Priestia megaterium: one gene and its partner. The protein of the gene in region 1 interacts with the protein of each later gene in a pairwise test. Links are inferred from orthologs where the notes say so. Each region holds a gene or a part of one and is shown in the gene's direction. Other genes may lie near its edges.

Region 1 (7,048 bases):
TTACATGTCTGGTTTCACAGGTTTTATTGCTTCTTGGTATTTAATGTTTCTATTGGGCGCAGTTTTTGGAAAAGTGATGGAAGACAGCGGGGCTGCTGATAGTGTTTCACGCTGGATTGTCAGTAAACTTGGGATGAAAAGAGCAGTGTTGGCGATTGTACTTGCCTGTGGGGTCTTAACATACGGAGGAGTCAGCCTGTTTGTAGTAGCATTCTCTGTCTATCCAATGGCTTTGAGCTTATTCAAACAAGCCGATTTACCGAGGCGGTTTATTCCTGCTGCTTTAGCGTTTGGTTCCGTTACATTTACGATGACCTCGGCTGGGTCGCCTGAAATCCAAAACTGGATTCCAATTGAATATTTGAAGACTAGTCCATATGCAGGATGGGAAGTTAGTTTAATTGTAGCAGTAGTGATGGCTGTGTTCGGCTACTGGTGGTTAAAGCGCTTGATTTCAAAAGCAGTTAAAAATGGAGAGCGTTTTATGTCACGCGAGAAAGATCCAGTAACAACAGAAGGTCAGTCTTTGCCTAATCCGCTGTTAAGCTTGCTTCCGCTTGTGGTCGTGCTCATTATTTCTTTTGCACTTCATAAGCCACTTCAGCAATCTGCGTTGATTGTCGCACTTTTAAGCGGGATCATTGTCACTTATATTGTGAACCGAAAGCATTTTAAAGGATTTTGGAATGCAGCTTCAGAAGGAACGCTGGGGGCATTAATTGCTATTGGGAATACAGCTGCTGTCGTAGGTTTTGGAGGAGTGGCCAAGGCGGTTCCTGCGTTTGGAGTGGCTGTAGATGCTATGACGCATATTCCAGGAAGTCCGTTAATCGGGGGAGCTATCGCCGTGAGTGTTATCGCAGGGATGACAGGTTCGGCTTCAGGAGGTCAGGCGATTGCTTTGCCGATTTTAGCACCTCACTATCTTGATGCTGGTGTAAATCCAGAAGCTCTCCATCGCGTAGTAGCTATTTCTTCTGGAGTATTAGATTCCTTGCCTCATAATGGTTATGTCGTCACCACAATTAATTCTATTTGCGGAGAAACTCATAAAGATGCGTATGGATCGGTTGCAGCGATGACGGTGATTGTTCCGCTTGTCGGTCTTGTACTTGCGATTATCCTGTTTTCTTTTGGATTTGGCATTTAATAATAGCAGCTAAAGAAAGTAGGGACTGGGATAAAAATATTTTAGTTGAAGGAAGATCCGAACGATGAATCGTTCGGATTTTTTCATGTTTATGGTGAACGTAGGTTTCATTTGTTTAGGTGCTTCTAGCTGTGGAGTGGAGGGCAAGACAAAGACTCCTGCGGGAAAAGCGGAATAGGTGAGACCCCGCATGAGCGTAAGCAACGAGGAGGCTCATCGGCCGCCCGCGGAAAGAGAAGTCTTGCACGGAAATCAACAGCGGTGTAACCAAGAGATTCATACTAGCGCATTTATCCCATTTGTTCGTCTTTAAATTGGATTGATTTAGTTATGTCTCAATCTCTTTTTTGTTTGGCCGTGGATGTATGTTTTTGGGAGAAGTTGTTCATATATAAGAATGAAAGAGAGGATTTAGCAACAAAGCAGTGCTGCAGTGCAGAAACTTTTACAAAATCCGTTGAACAACTTGCAGTTTACGAACATATTATTTACAATACAAGGTAGTATGATGTAAAAACTATGATAAGGAATAGTAGTGAACGAAGCGAGCTAAGAGAGCTGACGGGTGGTGCGAGTCAGCAAACGAGCGTTCATGAACTCACCTTGGAGTTGTAAATGTGAAGTAAAGTAACATTTGCCGTCTATCCGCGTTAAGGAAAATGAGTGAGTACATAATTGTGCTAATTTGGGTGGTACCGCGGGAAGTTTATTCAACCTCTCGTCCCTTTGTTTGAGGGATGAGGGGTTTTTTAGTTTAATTAAATACAGCTGGAGCGTACAAGGAGGATTATGTATGGCTTTTAATCATGAAAAGATCGAACAAAAATGGCAAAAAGTTTGGGAAGAAAATAAAACATTTAGAACAACAGAAGATGAAGGAAAGCGTAAGTTTTACGCATTAGATATGTTCCCTTATCCATCTGGAGCGGGTTTACACGTTGGGCATCCAGAAGGTTATACAGCAACGGATATTTTATCTCGTATGAAGCGTATGCAAGGATACAATGTACTTCATCCAATGGGATGGGATGCATTCGGACTGCCTGCTGAGCAGTATGCATTAGATACAGGAAACGATCCGGCTGAGTTCACTGAACTTAACATTAATAATTTCCGTCGTCAAATCAAATCGTTAGGTTTCTCTTACGATTGGGAGCGTGAAATTAATACAACTGATCCTAACTACTACAAATGGACGCAGTGGATTTTCTTACAGCTATATAAAAAAGGCTTAGCTTATGTGGATGAAGTAGCTGTTAACTGGTGTCCTGCTTTAGGAACAGTACTTGCAAACGAAGAAGTTATCGACGGCAAAAGTGAGCGTGGAGGACATCCGGTTGAGCGTCGTCCAATGAAGCAGTGGATGCTTAAAATCACAGCTTATGCAGATCGTTTACTAGAAGATTTAGATGATCTTGATTGGCCAGAAAGTATTAAAGAAATGCAGCGCAACTGGATTGGCCGCTCTGAAGGAGCTCACGTGCACTTCACAATCGATGGATATGACGACACATTTACTGTGTTCACAACGCGTCCTGACACGCTATTTGGGGCAACGTATGCCGTTTTAGCACCTGAACATCCGTTTGTGGAAAAAATTACAACAGCCGAACAAAAAGAAGCGGTAGAAGCGTATTTAGATCAAATTAAAAGCAAAAGCGATTTAGAACGTACAGACTTAGCCAAAGACAAAACTGGCGTATTCACTGGTGCTTATGCAATTAACCCTGTAAACGGCGAGAGAATGCCAATTTGGATTGCTGACTATGTTCTAATGAGCTATGGCACAGGTGCAATTATGGCTGTTCCGGCTCATGATGAGCGCGATTATGAATTTGCTGTTAAATTTGAACTGCCAATTAAAGAAGTGGTAGCGGGCGGAGACGTTTCAAAAGAAGCTTATACAGGCGACGGCGAGCACGTTAATTCAGACTTCTTAAATGGTTTAGATAAAGAAGAAGCAATTTCAAATATGATTCAGTGGCTTCAAGCAAATGAAAAAGGTGAAAAACAAGTAACATACCGTCTGCGTGACTGGTTATTCAGCCGTCAGCGCTACTGGGGTGAACCAATTCCTGTTATTCACTGGGAAGATGGCACAACAACTGCAGTTCCTGAAGATCAGCTTCCGCTTGTGTTACCAAAAACGACTGAAATCAAACCGTCAGGCACAGGTGAATCTCCGTTAGCAAACATTGATGACTGGGTGAACGTTGTAGATCCGGAAACAGGCAAAAAAGGGCGCCGCGAAACAAATACAATGCCTCAATGGGCAGGCAGCTGCTGGTATTACTTGCGCTACATTGATCCAACAAACAGTGAAGCGTTAGCAGATGCAGAAAAATTAAAAGAATGGTTGCCGGTTGATATTTATATCGGTGGAGCTGAACACGCCGTTCTTCACTTATTATATGCTCGTTTCTGGCATAAGTTTTTATATGATATCGGCGTAGTTCCAACAAAAGAGCCGTTCCAAAAACTGTTTAACCAAGGTATGATTCTTGGAGAAAACAACGAAAAAATGAGTAAGTCAAAAGGTAACGTTGTAAATCCAGACGAAATCGTAGAAAGCCACGGTGCAGATACGCTTCGCCTTTACGAAATGTTTATGGGACCTTTAGATGCATCAATCGCTTGGTCAACAAAAGGACTTGATGGTGCACGCCGTTTCTTAGATCGTGTATGGCGTTTACTTATTGAAGATACTGGTGAATTAAGCAGCAAGGTTCAAGAAAGCAATGACACTACACTTGAACGCGTGTATCACCAAACGGTGAAAAAAGTAACGGAAGATTACGAAGGCCTCCGTTTTAATACAGGTATCTCTCAGCTTATGGTATTCATCAATGATGCATACAAAGTTGATGTGCTGCCAAAGCAATACGTAGAAGGATTTGTGAAGCTATTAGCACCAATTTGTCCTCATACGACTGAGGAATTATGGAGCAAACTAGGTCACGAAGATACAATTTCGTATGAGGCTTGGCCTGCGTTTGACGAAGCGAAACTTGTAGATGATGAAGTGGAAATTGTCGTTCAAATTAACGGTAAAGTACGTGCGAAAGTAAACGTACCTGCTGAGGCATCTCGTGAAGAGCTTCAAGATATTGCAATGGCTAATGAAGATGTTCAAGAGTTCATTGAAGGTAAGACAGTGCGCAAAGTGATTGCTGTGCCTGGTAAATTAGTAAACATCGTAGCTAATTAAGTATTGATGTAGAAGAGAACCCCTGACTAAAGTGCAGTCAGGGGTTCTCTTCTAGACCTAAGCGCCTGATGTCCCCCCTTCGGGGTTGACATCAGGCGCTTAGTCAAATCTTTGAAAGTAAGAACGGAGTAGTCTGGTTAGCCAATGATAGAGTCACTTGGTCGAAAGGTCTTCTTCGTTTCTTTTTTTGATGCACTTCAGAGTGAAAGAGCTAGAGGAGCTTGTGTTCTAGGCTTAAGCAAATGCGTCTTACTTTCGGGTTTGACCTTAAGAGCTTAGTCAAACCTTTAACTACGATTGGAAAAGCTTAGGCAGGCTGCTGCTTAAGCTTTTCTTATTTAGTGGCATAAAGGTATTTGAATTTGCTACAATAGCGATAGCAAGCTGAATGAAAGAATAGAGAGGAATGACGAAGATGGAAGAAGTAAAAGTAATTACGCCTGAAGAACTTCAAAAACGCGTTGAAAATGGAGAAGAACTTCATTTAGTTGATGTGCGCGAAGATGAAGAAGTAGCAGAAGGAATGATTCCAACTGCTAAACACATTCGTATGAATGATATTCCAGCAAATGTGGATTATTTCGATAAAGACAAAGAATATATTTTCATTTGCCGTTCGGGCCGCCGCAGTGAAAACGTATGTTACTACCTTCAAGAACAAGGATATAAAGTAACAAATATGGTTGGCGGTATGTTAGAGTGGGAAGGAAAAACGGTTAATAAATAAGAAAAAAGCGCCTTTGACAGGCGCTTTTTTCTTTTTGAATGAAACTTCTGCCATCCGACTAAAATGATAGTAGGAAAACAAATGATGACTAAATCTATAAAAGCCCTCATAAAAATAGAGGTAGTAAGAGATTGAAAATCAGTACAAAAACCATCATCAAGAAAAACAGTCCATTCTGATTGAAACAAATTTGATAGGACAAGGTGGTATAAGCTGTGATACAAGTAAAAATGTTTGATAAAGAGCATGAAAAAGATTTAGAATTTGCGGTGAATCGATTTTTACGGAAATTAGAGGATGAAGACGTCGTTGATATTAAATACCAAGTGACAGTGGATGTTGATCGTGATGAGCAGGTGTACTGTTTTTCAGCCATGGTTATGTATAAAGCCTAGCATATTATGCTAGGCTTGTTGCAAATTCTCCTGCATTACTGCCAGCCAAACGGCCTGTTACAAGAGCAGAAGTGATATTGTATCCTCCAGTGTATCCATGGATATCAAGAATTTCCCCGCAGAAGTAAAGGCCTTGCATAAATTTCGAAGACATTTCTTTTGGGTGAATTTCTTTAACAGATACGCCGCCTCCTGTGACGAATGCTTTTTCTAAAGAAAGCGTGCCGTTTACAGCAAATTCAAATCGTTTGCACAGTCTTGAAAACTCTCTCAACTTCTCATGCTGAAGCTGTCCTGCTAGCGCTTGGCTATCAATGCCTGCTTGCTCGAGTAAAAACAATAGATAGCGTTCAGATACAAAACCTTTTAAGACATTTTTAATTGCTTTTTTCGGCTCTTCTTTTGTTGTTTTGACTAATTTTTGGAAAATATCTTCTTCGTTTTGGCTAGGAAATAAATCAAGAGACATTTGAACAGTGTTGCTTTTTTGTTTCTTTAACTCTTTAACAACATATTGGCTGCAGCGAAGAGCGGCAGGGCCAGAGATGCCAAAGTGAGTGAAAATCATATCCATTTGATGAGTAATGACAGGCTTGCCTTTTTTATTAAGCACGCTTAGTCCTACATTGCGAAGCGATAGACCTTGAAGCGTTTTGGTTTTAACAAAGTGTTCGCTAGATGTAATAGGAACTTCTGTTGGGTAAAGTTCAGTAATTTTATGCCCCGCATCTTTTGCCCATTGATAACCGTCTCCTGTCGAACCTGTATGAGGTACTGATTTTCCACCTACTGCAATCACAACGCTTTTCGTTTGGATTGCTTCCCCGTTTTGAAGCACAACTTCTTTCACGGTGTTGTTCTCATAGTTTACGCGTTTAACGGCTGTGTTTGTGCGAATTGTCACACGAAGACGGTGAAGTTCGCTAATTAATGCGTCAACAACAGATTGCGCTTTATTGCTGACCGGAAACATACGCCCGTGATCTTCTTCTTTTAATTTAATTCCAAGGCCTTCAAAATAAGAGATGATATCTTCGTTATTAAAAACAGAAAACGCACTGTATAAAAAGCGTCCGTTTCCTGGAATGTGTTTAATAAGTTCATCAATGGGAAGGCGGTTTGTCACATTACAGCGTCCGCCTCCAGAAATGGCCAGCTTTCGTCCAAGTTTATTGCCTTTATCAATTAATAATACGTTTGCACCTGACTCACCAGCTGCAATCGATGCCATCAAACCAGAAGGTCCTCCTCCGATTACGACTACATCATATATCATACTTTCACCAACCTGTCTATTCTTAAAAAATTTTAGTTTGTTCACTGACAAATCTCTCAACATTGGATAAAATGGGCTATAGTCTTTGTTTTTTTAGTTTGTTGACGAGTGCGAGTGAGTATAAGACCTTTCTTAGTGTATACTGTCACTTGCTTCTTTTCAATTCTATCATTATTATCAGTATGTAACATTAAGTATCGGAGGCAAACGTATGTCTGATTCAAAATTGTTAAGAGGGACCTTTGTGCTAACGCTTGGCACCTATGTATCCCGAATCTTGGGAATGATTTAT
Region 2 (6,915 bases), 4.5 Mb from region 1 along the record:
AAGTTATTTTACGGCGGGGGTATTGAGATAAAAGAGCAAGCGAGTGAGATGGGAGAGCTAGCCGATACAGTTATTGTAGGAAATGTTATTTATACAAATTTATCGGAAGCGTTAAAAACTGTAAAAGCGGTAAAAAAGAATATTGCACAGTGAAAAATAAATAAAGTAGAATAGAGAATATATGTTCGATATAGGCGGTGAAAACGTGAATTTTTTAAGTGAAAAATTATTAACAGGATTAAACCCTCAGCAGCAAGAGGCAGTTAAAACAACAGACGGACCACTATTACTTATGGCCGGTGCAGGAAGTGGAAAAACACGTGTATTAACGCATCGAATTGCGTTTTTAATGGCAGAAAAAGAAGTTGCACCTTGGAATATTTTAGCCATTACCTTTACAAACAAAGCAGCTCGTGAAATGAGAGAGCGTGTGGCAAGTATCGTTGGCGGAGTGGCAGAAGATATCTGGATTTCAACGTTCCACTCGATGTGCGTGCGTATTTTACGAAGAGATATTGATCGTATTGGCTTTAATCGTAACTTTACGATTTTAGATTCAACGGATCAGCTGTCCGTTATTAAAAACATTTTAAAAGATCAAAACATCGATCCAAAAAAATTCGATCCGCGCTCGTTATTAGGAAGCATTAGTTCAGCTAAAAATGAACTGAAAGTAGCGGAAGAATTTGATAAAACAGCAGCGGGACCATATGAAGAAGTTGTAAGCAAAGTCTACAAAGAGTATGAAAAGCGTTTAAAGAAAAACCAAGCGCTCGATTTTGATGATTTGATTATGACAACGATTCAGTTATTTAAACGAGTTCCTGAAGTGTTAACTTACTATCAGCGCAAGTTTCAATATATTCATGTGGACGAGTATCAAGATACAAACCATGCACAATATATGCTGGTTCGCTTGCTAGCTGCAAGATTTGAAAATGTATGCGTAGTAGGGGATTCAGATCAGTCTATTTATCGCTGGCGCGGGGCTGATATTACAAATATCTTGTCATTTGAAAAAGATTACCCAAAAGCCAAAACCATTTTGCTTGAACAAAATTATCGTTCCACGAAAACGATTTTGGCTGCGGCAAACGGCGTCATTGCAAACAATATGAATCGTAAAGTGAAAAACTTATGGACGGAAAACGATGAAGGCCAGAAGATTTATCATTACCAAGCAATGAGTGAGCATGATGAGGCACAGTTTGTAGCACGTAAAATTAAAGAAGCAGTAGACAGCGGAAAGCGTAAATATAGTGATTTTGCCATTTTGTATCGTACAAATGCACAGTCTCGTGTGATGGAGGAAGTGCTGTTAAAATCCAATATTAATTATACAATTGTCGGCGGCATTAAGTTCTACGACCGCAAAGAGATTAAAGATTTGCTTGCATACTTGCGCTTAATTGCCAACCAAGATGATGACATTAGCTTAGCTCGTATTGTGAACGTTCCAAAGCGCGGAGTTGGAGCTACTTCAGTCGATAAAGTGGCCAATTACGGAAACGTTCATGACATTTCTATTTTTAAAGCGCTGGATGAAGTAGAATTAATGGGGTTAACAGGCAAAGCAACAAAGGCCCTTCGTGATTTCCAATCGATGATTTCGAACTTAGCTCAAATGCAAGACTATATGTCTGTTACAGAGCTTGTGGAACAAGTATTAGAAAGAACAGGATACCGTGAAGCGCTTAAAGTGGAAAAAACAATTGAAGCACAAAGCCGCTTAGAGAATATTGATGAGTTTTTATCTGTCACAAAAACGTTTGAAGAAGCAAGTGAAGATAAAAGCTTAGTAGCATTTTTAACCGATTTAGCACTTGTTGCTGATATCGATAAGCTTGACGACGAGGAAGAAGAAGAGAACGAACAAGTGATTCTGATGACGCTTCACTCGGCAAAAGGTCTAGAGTTCCCGGTTGTTTTTCTAATGGGTATGGAAGAAGGCGTATTCCCTCATAGCCGATCATTATTCGAAGATAATGAAATGGAAGAGGAACGACGCTTAGCCTACGTAGGGATTACACGTGCTGAACAAGAATTGTATTTATTAAATGCTCAAATGCGTACACTATTTGGTAAAACAAACGTCAATCCAAAATCGCGCTTCATTGGAGAAATCCCAAGCGAGCTTGTGGAATCTTTAAATGAAGCAATGCGCAAACCTGCTGCTGGTCGTTCAGGGGCTTCAGCTTCGCCGTTTGCAGCGCGCCGACAAGCGGCCGTGGCAAAAACGAAGCTTGTGTCAACAGGCAGTGAATCAATTGGATGGAGCGTTGGAGATAAGGCCGAGCATAAAAAATGGGGAATTGGTACAGTTGTAAGTGTAAAAGGAGAAGGAGATTCAAAAGAATTAGACATTGCTTTTCCTAGTCCTACAGGTGTAAAAAGACTGCTTGCTAAATTTGCCCCGGTTACGAAAGTGTAATCGTGAAAAGGAGCTAGAATATGGAGTTTGAGACAGCAAAATCACGCGTTCAAGAATTACGTGACTTATTAAATCAATATGGTTATGAATATTATGTGTTAGATCAGCCATCTGTTCCAGATGCAGAATACGATAAATTAATGAATGAGTTAATTGAGATAGAAGAATCATTTCCAGAATTAAAAACAGCTGACTCACCTACTCAGCGCATCGGCGGCCAAGTGCTCGATGCGTTTGAGAAGGTTCAGCATCAAACGTCTATGCTAAGTTTAGGAAATGCATTTAATGAAGAAGACCTTCGGGATTTTGATCGCCGAGTGCGCCAAGCCGTTGGAGATGAGTTTTCTTATGTATGCGAACTTAAAATTGACGGGCTTGCTGTATCTCTTCGCTATGAAGATGGATACTTAGTGCTGGGGGCTACGCGCGGAGACGGTACGACTGGTGAAAATATTACTGAAAACTTAAAAACAATTCGCTCTATTCCACTGCGAATTAAAGAACCGTTATCAATGGAAGTTCGCGGAGAAGCATTTATGCCGAGAAAATCATTCGAAGCACTTAATGAAGCAAAAATGGAAAGGGATGAAGTTCCGTTTGCTAACCCGCGTAACGCAGCTGCAGGCTCACTGCGTCAGCTAGATCCTAAAATTGCGGCAAAACGTAATTTAGATATCTTTGTATATGCCATGACTGATACAGGAGAGTTAGAAATCGACTCTCACAGCGAAAGTTTGAATTTACTCGATGAGCTTGGTTTTAAAACAAATAAGGAAAGACAGACGTGTGAAACCATTGATGATGTGATTGCTTACATCGAAAGCTGGCAAACGCAACGTCCAGAACTATCTTATGATATTGATGGCATTGTTGTAAAAGTAGATTCATTTGATCAGCAGGCTGAGCTTGGAACAACGGCCAAAAGTCCACGCTGGGCTATTGCTTATAAGTTTCCTGCTGAAGAAGTTGTAACCAAGCTTGTAAATATTGAACTGACGGTAGGCCGGACAGGTGTCATTACGCCAACAGCTATTTTGGAGCCGGTTCAAGTAGCAGGTACGACGGTACAGCGTGCGTCTCTTCACAATGAAGATTTGATTCGTGAAAAAGACATTCGCATCGGAGATTATGTCGTGGTGAAAAAAGCAGGAGATATTATTCCTGAAGTAGTGAATGTGATTGAGGAGAAGCGAACGGGAGAAGAGCAAGAGTTTACGATGCCTACTCACTGTCCGGAATGTGAAAGTGAACTGGTGCGTTTAGAAGGAGAAGTTGCGCTTCGCTGCATTAATCCAAGCTGTCCTGCTCAAATTCGTGAAGGACTTATTCATTTCGTGTCCCGCAATGCGATGAACATTGATGGACTTGGTGAAAAAGTTATATCACAATTATTTCGCGAGCAGTTAATTAAAGATGTAGCGGATATTTATACGCTGACAAAACAGCAGTTAATCGAGCTTGAGCGCATGGGTGAGAAATCTGCTGATAATTTGATTGCGGCCATCGAAGCCTCTAAAGAAAATTCGCTTGAGCGTTTGCTTTTTGGTTTGGGCATTCGCCATGTCGGAGCAAAAGCTGCAAAGACGTTAGCTCAGCACTTTGAAACCATAGACAAGTTAACAAAAGCAACGTATGATGAATTAGTGGCAATTAATGAAATTGGTGCCAAAATGGCTGATGCTATTGTCGCTTACTTTACACAAGAAGAGGTTCAAGAACTTATACATGAATTAAAAGAGTATGGAGTAAACCTTACATACAAAGGACCCAAGCTTGTAAGTGTAGAAAATGTAGATTCTGTTTTTGCTGGTAAAACCGTTGTATTAACAGGTAAGCTTGAACAGCTATCTCGCAATGAGGCAAAAGCACAAATTGAAGCACTTGGCGGTAAAGTCACAGGAAGCGTAAGTAAAAAGACAGACCTTGTTGTGGCAGGGGAAGAGGCTGGTTCCAAACTGACAAAAGCTAACGAGCTTGAAATTGAAGTATGGGATGAGGCAAGGCTACTTACGGAATTAAATAAATAAGAGGTGTGTGTAGTTGAAAAAGATATTGTTACTTTCTCTTGCGGTCATGCTTGTAACTTCAGCGTGTGCACCGAACCTTTCGGACGATAAAGAGACTGTTCAACAAACCAACAACAAGAAAGAAAAAGCAGTTATTCCGAAGTATAGTATTTCAGACGATTATTATCGAACAATTCTTCCATTTAAAGCGGGAGTGGCAAGAGGCTTAGTCGCAGCTAACTTAAACAACCGCTTGGATGCGCAAGAATTTGAAACAGGCTTAATGCGCTTATCGACAGATAGCTATTCTCCGAAAAAATATGTGTATCAAGAAGGCCAGTACCTTGATAAAGATACTATTCGCTCATGGTTAAGCCGTAAGCTGAGTGATAAACAGTTTAAAGATCTTCAAAGCAAAACAAAAGATAATACGGCGAAAAAGAAGCTTAAAAACAATGGGTTAAACCCAATTGATACAGAAAAAGGCGATTTGAAAACTCGTAACGAAACAAGTCCAATGTACTTAGCGAACATTACTGAGCAAGATTACCTTATCCAAGACGGAGACGACAAGGTCAAACTTGGAGGCGTCACAATTGGCCTGGCGATGAATTCTGTTCATTATTATACAGAAGAAAATGGTTATGCCCGTGAAGTGAAGCTTACAAATAAAGAGATTGAAGCCCAAGGAAAGCAAATGGCAGATGAGATTGTTAAGCGTATGCGCGACATCAAAGGCTTAGAAAATGTGCCAGTTCGAGTAGCGCTATTCAAACAAAGTGCTAAGTCCTCTTTAACACCGGGTAACTTTATAGCTGTCGGAAATGCAGGTTCAAATGATACGGCCGTTGGCAGCTGGGATAATTTAGACGAGCAATATTATTTATTCCCATCATCAGATGCAACAAAAGATCATCGAGACGATGCGATGAAATTTGATGAGTTTAAAGCGCAAATCGAAGACTACTTTCCGAACTTTACAAGCGTAGTAGGGAAAGGGTATTACAAAGATGGACAGCTTCAAAAAATGACGATTGATATTCCCGTACAATTTTACGGAAAAGGTGAAATTGTAGGATTTACTCAGTACGTTGCTGGTTTAATGCTTGATCATTTCCCTTCATATATGGAAACGAGTATCTCTATTAACTCAGTAAGCGGACCGGAAGCTCTCATTGTTAGAAAAGCAGATGAAGACAAGCCGTTCGTTCATATTTACGAAGAGTAAGCAAAGAAGACACTGCGAAAGCAGTGTCTTTTTCTATTTATATGAATTTGTCCCTTATGAAGGAATAGCGTGAGGATTTTGTCTTGTAAACTTAGCAAGATAATAAGCAGCAAATGCAAACGCATCTTGTTCGGTTGTCCGCTCTTCATACGGGCGCTGTTTATCCAGCTCAAATTCTTTCTGATAATAAGGGATGTGATCTTGAATATAGTGGCGCAGCTCGTGAAAGATAGTTTCAATAAGCGGAAGATAGTCATCAAATTTAAAAATAAATATAATGCCTACTTCTCGCCAGTAAACGCCCGATGCAAACTGCAGGTATTCTGCTTCTTCTTCTCCAAGAGCAGAGACAATTTTATTGGCTTCGCATGAATCACAAAAAATTATAGGAATATGAAAGGCTTTATTTAAACAAGCAAAAACATCTTTTTGCAAGGTGGGCAAATCCCACTTGAATTCTTCATCTAATACAAACCATCTTCCGCTTTGCTGATACACAGGGCGCTGGTGGATGACTGACTGTATAAGTATTTTATTCAATTTTTATAGCACCTCTTTTACGGTAAAGTAGTTATTCGTTTTCTTTACTTTCCCAAAGACTAGTGAAATTAAAACATGGTGGTGTGTTCATCTAAAGCATGTTTCTCTTTCTATCTATCTTTTCTAAAAAGAAGGTTATTTTATACCTATGCAAGAGAAAAATATTTTATGACGAAGGAAAAGTATGGAATGTTGTTTGAATGAAATAGATTTGGTATAAAATAGAAGTGATAAATGTAAGACCTGTCTTGCCTGGCGGGGTTTTTAATATTTTAGGAACTAGTCTCAGAAATGTTGCCTGTTGCTAGTGAAGTTTGGTATTATCAGTATATTGTAGTGGGACGAATATTCGGAGGTGAAGGAACATGTCAAGAATTTCTGTTGATCAAGTAAAACACGTTGCAAACTTAGCGAGACTTGCGGTGACGGATGACGAAGCAGAACTATTTACAAAACAATTAGATGCTATTATTACATATGCAGAACAATTAGATGAGTTAGATACTACAAATGTAAAACCAACTTCTCACGTATTGGATATGAAAAACGTAATGCGTGAAGATAAGCCAGCTAAAGGTTTACCAATTGAAGACGTAGTAAAAAACGCGCCAGACCACAAGGATGGCTACATTCGAGTACCAACTATTTTAGAATAAGGAAGGAGGCTTTACGATGTCTTTATTCGATCGTAAACTTTCAGAACTACATAG

What was found.
Region 2: the proteins of leuS (region 1) and ligA interact in binary tests that used the Escherichia coli proteins (3 or more experiments, as listed by UniProt). The link is inferred for Priestia megaterium from one-to-one orthologs.

The regions. Positions count from the first base shown.
Region 1 is NZ_CP085442.1:4,732,938-4,739,985, reverse strand. Bases 1,609-4,650 are described here. They hold leuS (leucine--tRNA ligase), read left to right. Parts: upstream 1,609-1,943; coding sequence 1,944-4,358; downstream 4,359-4,650. In the rest of the region: LIS78_RS24540 (GntP family permease), read left to right, coding at 1-1,150; LIS78_RS31520 (hypothetical protein), read left to right, coding at 1,341-1,463; LIS78_RS24530 (rhodanese-like domain-containing protein), read left to right, coding at 4,774-5,085; LIS78_RS24525 (sporulation protein Cse60), read left to right, coding at 5,301-5,480; LIS78_RS24520 (BaiN/RdsA family NAD(P)/FAD-dependent oxidoreductase), read right to left, coding at 5,485-6,756; LIS78_RS24515 (putative polysaccharide biosynthesis protein), read left to right, coding at 6,968-7,048.
Region 2 is NZ_CP085442.1:267,884-274,798, forward strand. The notes cover bases 2,046-4,954. They hold ligA (NAD-dependent DNA ligase LigA), read left to right. Parts: upstream 2,046-2,451; coding sequence 2,452-4,458; downstream 4,459-4,954. Other genes in these bases: pcrA (DNA helicase PcrA), read left to right, coding at 2,046-2,431; LIS78_RS01510 (CamS family sex pheromone protein), read left to right, coding at 4,472-4,954. Also shown: pcrB (heptaprenylglyceryl phosphate synthase), read left to right, coding at 1-153; more of pcrA, read left to right, coding at 206-2,045; more of LIS78_RS01510, read left to right, coding at 4,955-5,665; LIS78_RS01515 (DUF3920 family protein), read right to left, coding at 5,720-6,205; Asp-tRNA(Asn)/Glu-tRNA(Gln) amidotransferase subunit GatC, read left to right, coding at 6,571-6,861; Asp-tRNA(Asn)/Glu-tRNA(Gln) amidotransferase subunit GatA, read left to right, coding at 6,878-6,915. UniProt on the Escherichia coli protein: DNA ligase that catalyzes the formation of phosphodiester linkages between 5'-phosphoryl and 3'-hydroxyl groups in double-stranded DNA using NAD as a coenzyme and as the energy source for the reaction.